Regions from separate parts of the Nostoc cycadae WK-1 genome, predicted to be linked through region 1. Evidence: riboswitches for the same ligand, from Rfam matches in the RefSeq annotation. Region 1 holds a riboswitch; the other holds the start of a gene.
The links. A riboswitch is a leader RNA that binds a small molecule or an ion and turns the genes downstream of it on or off. The one in region 1 is predicted to bind cobalamin.

Region 1 (2,461 bases):
GAATAGTTACCGAGATGGAACTATTTTTAGTTATCCCTTGTTTGCGCTCAAAATTATCTTAATTTGAGAAAATCTTTAATTTTGGCAAGTACTAGAGCATCAATTCACTAATCAAAAACCTCCTTCCCTACTAGGGAAAGAGGTCAACCTATTTCTCTTTACACTCCTTCTACAGCCGCAACCACGCCAAAAATCAGAAATAAGCATCCACCAATAAAGGTAAGTTGGCGTTCAGAAATGCGTCCGGCGATGAGTTTACCACCGATAACTGCGATCGCTGCACAAATACTATGTCCTAAAACGGCTCCAATTGTTACCCCAATTGGATTATTACCCGCCGCTAAAGCAATGGTGGCAATTTGTGTGCGATCACCCCACTCTGCCATAAATGTTAATAAGAAGGCTTCTGTTAAAATTGCCCAAGGGGTTTTGCGCTTTGGTAGCTGTGCATCTGCTTTTTTCACAGCGGCTTCTGCTTCTTCTACAACATCTGCATCACAACTCGCCGCCGCCATTTTACTCGCGTCATATAACAGCTTCATACCGAAGGCCAGAAACAAAGCAATTTCCGCATAATGAATGTAAATTTTTGGGAGTAAAGATGCTGCTTGTCCAAATACTACCGAGAGGATAGTCATTGCTGCTAAGGCGGCTGTTACCCCAATAAACACCAAGCGCCGCGAATGGTGCATTGCCAGAATTACAGCAATAAAAAAAGTTTTATCACCAAGCTCAGAAACGGTAATTAATAATAAACCTGCGGTAAAAGCTGTTAACACTCTCTCAAGCTCCTGAAAAATTCGTAGCGATGTGAGCTTGAAGAGAGCCAAAAGACCTCACCAAGCTCACATCTTGTTTGTGAACTTAGTGAAGGTCTCGCTTTCAAATACTTAGCATTTGACATCTGAACCAGGCTTATCACCAGTATGTTGACTCAGATGAACTGGCTTTTAACTGAAAAAGTTATGCCAGTAGCTACTCCCCTTCGATTAACTTAAATGTTACATCTATCTATAGTTAGAGTCAATCATTAAATTTTAATGACTGTCGGCAACTACGATCATCTTAGCAGTTGCTACCGTGACCAGAGACTGTCAAATACAAAAAATATCCCAGTCATCGCTGATGACAGAATTTTTGGCAACAATCAAATGGAGTGTTAGGTGTAATCAAAATAACCTTGAGCAAAAGTGCGATCGCATCTGGTAGTAACTTACATTCATGGTAAGAAAAACACTCTCAAACTTTCATTCCTCTGTGCGTCAGTCTGATGATTAATGAAAAATGTGAAGTATTGAGCATTGCAAATACCGTCTCATGGTAAATTACTAAGGCTTGGAGTTGGGAAACTCCGGTGAAATTCCGGGACTGTGCCGCAGCTGTGAAGGGAAATCCCAAGTCAGAATGCCAACTCCGGGTGTGTCTAGAAGACACAATGATGATCTAATCTCTGCGTCGCACAGAGAAGGAGTTAGGACTTTGTTTTCGGGATTTACTGCCTGTCCAGGCTTATTTTATGCTACATCGGCTCAAGATGGCATTTTGTCTCGCCTGAGAATACCTGGTGGGATACTTAATAGTCAACAATGTCAGGCGATCGCAGACATAGCAGATAATTACGGTGGTGGCTACGTTGATGTCACAAATCGCGCTAACCTGCAAATCAGAGAAATTAGTCAAGGTATCAACAGCGGAGTTCTCCAGCAATTGCAAAATTTGGGTTTAGGTTCTCACAATTCGGCTGTAGACCACATCCGCAATATTATGACTAGCCCCACAGCAGGTATCGACCCAGATGAATTAATCGATACTCGCCCTTTAGTTAAAAACTGGGATGACTATATAGCAGCGCATCCTGAACTATCAGGACTATCAGCCAAGTTTAGCGTTTGCTTTGATGGCGGTGGAAAAGTTGCGGTAAGCGATCGCCTCAATGATATTCTGTTTACTACTGAGTTAATCGACACTCAAGTTTACTTGCGCCTGCATCTGGGATTAATTAAAAGCAAACCACCCATTGATACAGGAATTATCTTGTTACCAGAACAATGTTTGTCTATTTTGGCAGCTTTAGCAGATGTTTATTTACATCATATTGATATCAATAGTCAGCGTAAGCCACGTTTGCGAGAAATAGTAAACAGTTTGGGATGGGAAAATTATCTTCAGCAAGTTGAACAGCGGTTAAATTTTTCTTGGCAACGCTGTGAGAAGTTTATCAACACATCTTCTCAAACAAAGAAGGAAGAATGTTTCAGCCATATTGGTGTTCATCCCCAACGACAGGAAAATTTATTTTATATCGGCGTAGTTTTGCCTTTGGGTAGGCTTGAAAGTCAGCAAATACGGCGTTTGGGCGATTTAGCAGCAAAATATGGTAGCGGGACTATTCGACTCACACCTTGGCAAAATTTGCTCATTACGGATATTCACCAAAAGAGCGTTATTGATGTTCAAAATA
Region 2 (2,461 bases), on a different contig from region 1:
CCGGAATCAGGAAACCCCAACTGTAGTTATATTTCACAATTATCTATTCAGGCGAACTAAGTACAGCAAGTCTGAAATTATAACAAATAAATGTCAGTACTAGTGAGTATTTATTCTAACTTTTAAATTTAACGGAAGTATAAACTTATGAAACTTTCAACTTTAACAGCTTCCTTTCTTACCATTGCTTCCATGATGCTTACCGCAGGAATTGGGTCTGCTCAAACAGCTACGGATATCACATCCGCGAATATTGACGTAACTCCTATCACCACACATGGTCAAGTCATAACTACAGCCATTAACTCTTACATGTCTCCTAGTAATGCGACTACTTTCCGTGGAATTCAGCCTTTTAATCTTGTTTATCTTGCTTATCAAGGTAATCTTAAATCACAAGGCATTCCTAGTGGCAGCACACTGATATTTCAGCATCAAATAGGTACTCTGAACGCAAGAGATTTAGTTCAAGCTGCTGTTAAAGCCAAAAAACTACCAGACCAATTTCTACACGATTCCACTTATCTCAGTGCGGTTGATGTACAACTGTCATCTTTACAAAAGACTTTTTTGCGTTAATTAATACATAGAAATTCTATCTCATCTGTGAAAATAACAGGTCTTTATAACCCCGATTTCTGGAAAAAGTCGGGGTTATTGTTGATTATGAAGCATTCATAATCAAGCCTTTTATTCAGCCATACCTTAATTTTAAGCATGGAGATTTACTCATTCCTTTTCCTAAAAATGCAGATGATATAATAAACAGAATATTCGGTTTTGATGGAGATCAGCCACCAAAGGTAACGGGGAAAGTTCGGTGCAAATCCGGCGCTGTCCCGCAACTGTGAAGGAAAAACTTTCCAAGTCAGGATGCCCGCCGAAGTATACTAATAAGTCCAACACATCTGCGAGGTACGGATGACTGCTGCTCATACTACTATTACAACTAATTCGCCTGCGATCGCTTCCCAGACTCATACTTTATTTGTTTGCCAAACCTGTGCCAGCCTTTGGCAAGATGGTAAGCGTGTAGGTGAAAGTGGCGGTCAAAAATTACTGCACCAGATTCAGCAACTAGCACAAGATTGGGATTTGCAAGATGAATTTCCGATCCAAGCTGTTGAATGTATGAGTGCTTGTAACCGTTCTTGCGTTGTCGCCTTTGCTGCTAAAGGTAAGTTAACTTATCTGTTTGGTGATTTAAATGTTGATAGTAGTGCGGCGGCTATCCTAGAATGTGCTAGTCAATACTACGCTAAACCTAACGGATTATTGCCTTGGTCAGAACGACCAGAACCCTTGAAACGGGGTATTTTAGCGAAAATTCCCTCCTTGTAGTCAAGTGCTAAGTGCTGAGTATAAACGTGTTTTAATTTTGGGTGGCACTGGCGAAGCCGCGGAACTCGGTGCGAAAGTTGCAAGCATCACTGGAATTGAAGCGATCGCATCTTTAGCTGGTCGCACCCGTGAACCATCAGTTCCATCTGGCAATGTGCGGATTGGTGGTTTTGGTGGTGTAGAGGGGCTGGTGGAATATCTGCGTCAAATGAAAATTGACCTACTAATTGATGCTACTCATCCCTTTGCAAATCAGATATCCTTTAATGCAGCGGCGGCGGCCAATGAAGTAGACATACCCAGATTAATGTTAATTCGTCCGGCTTGGGAAAAAGTGACAGGCGATCGCTGGATTGAAGTAGAAAGTAATAGCGCCGCCGCAGAAGTTTTAAAAAATCAAGCAAAAAGAGTATTCTTAACTGTTGGTAGACAAGAACTAGGCACATTTGCACACCTCCAGGATATTTGGTTTTTGATGCGGATGATTGACCCTCCTGGACAAGATGCCTTAGTACCACCAGGAATGATATTGTGCGATCGCGGCCCTTTCGTCTTAGGAAATGAAAAGAAAATTCTGATTCAGTACAACATTGATACCATCGTTAGTAAAAATAGTGGTGGTGATGCAACCTACGCCAAAATTCTGGCTGCGCGAGAACTGGGTGTACAGGTTGTTATAGTCAAGCGTCCAAAAGTACCAGCAGGCGAACAAGTTGCAGATGTTGATAGTGCAGTGGCTTGGTTACTAAATAAATTACACTGTTAAAACTAGAGAAATTTTAGATTGTTTATCAAAAAAATTATAATATATCTTGGTTTAACAATTTATTTATGTTTAAGTTTTAAATTACAAAAATGATTCAGCCAAACTCAATATCAACTATCAGTAGTGAGATTTTATCTCCCCTCACAGAAGAATTTCTTAATATTGAAAAAGCCCAACGGATGGCAGAATTTTTTAGTTTTCTAGGAGATGCTAATCGTCTGCGAATTCTCTCTTTTTTAGCGCAAAAAGAATTGTGTGTGAGTGATTTAGCTACCTCATTAGAGATGAGTGAATCTGCGGTTTCACATCAGCTAAGAAACTTAAGGGCAATGCGTTTAGTCAACTACCGCAAGC

Region 2: linked by a shared signal. The riboswitch ahead of NCWK1_RS26110 (DUF1636 domain-containing protein) and the one ahead of cobG (precorrin-3B synthase) in region 1 are both predicted to bind cobalamin.

What each region holds. Positions count from the first base shown of each region.
Region 1 covers NZ_DF978441.1:23,871-26,331, reverse strand. Annotated here, with positions in the region: gene NCWK1_RS24510 (TMEM165/GDT1 family protein) at 159-779, opposite strand; adenosylcobalamin-variant (AdoCbl-variant) riboswitch at 1,335-1,418, shown strand; gene cobG (precorrin-3B synthase) at 1,480-2,461, shown strand, end outside.
Region 2 covers NZ_DF978445.1:27,619-30,079, reverse strand. Annotated here, with positions in the region: gene NCWK1_RS29775 (hypothetical protein) at 1-37, opposite strand, end outside; gene NCWK1_RS26115 (hypothetical protein) at 148-579, shown strand; cobalamin riboswitch at 760-899, shown strand; gene NCWK1_RS26110 (DUF1636 domain-containing protein) at 922-1,341, shown strand; gene NCWK1_RS26105 (cobalt-precorrin-6A reductase) at 1,346-2,107, shown strand; gene NCWK1_RS26100 (ArsR/SmtB family transcription factor) at 2,287-2,461, shown strand, end outside.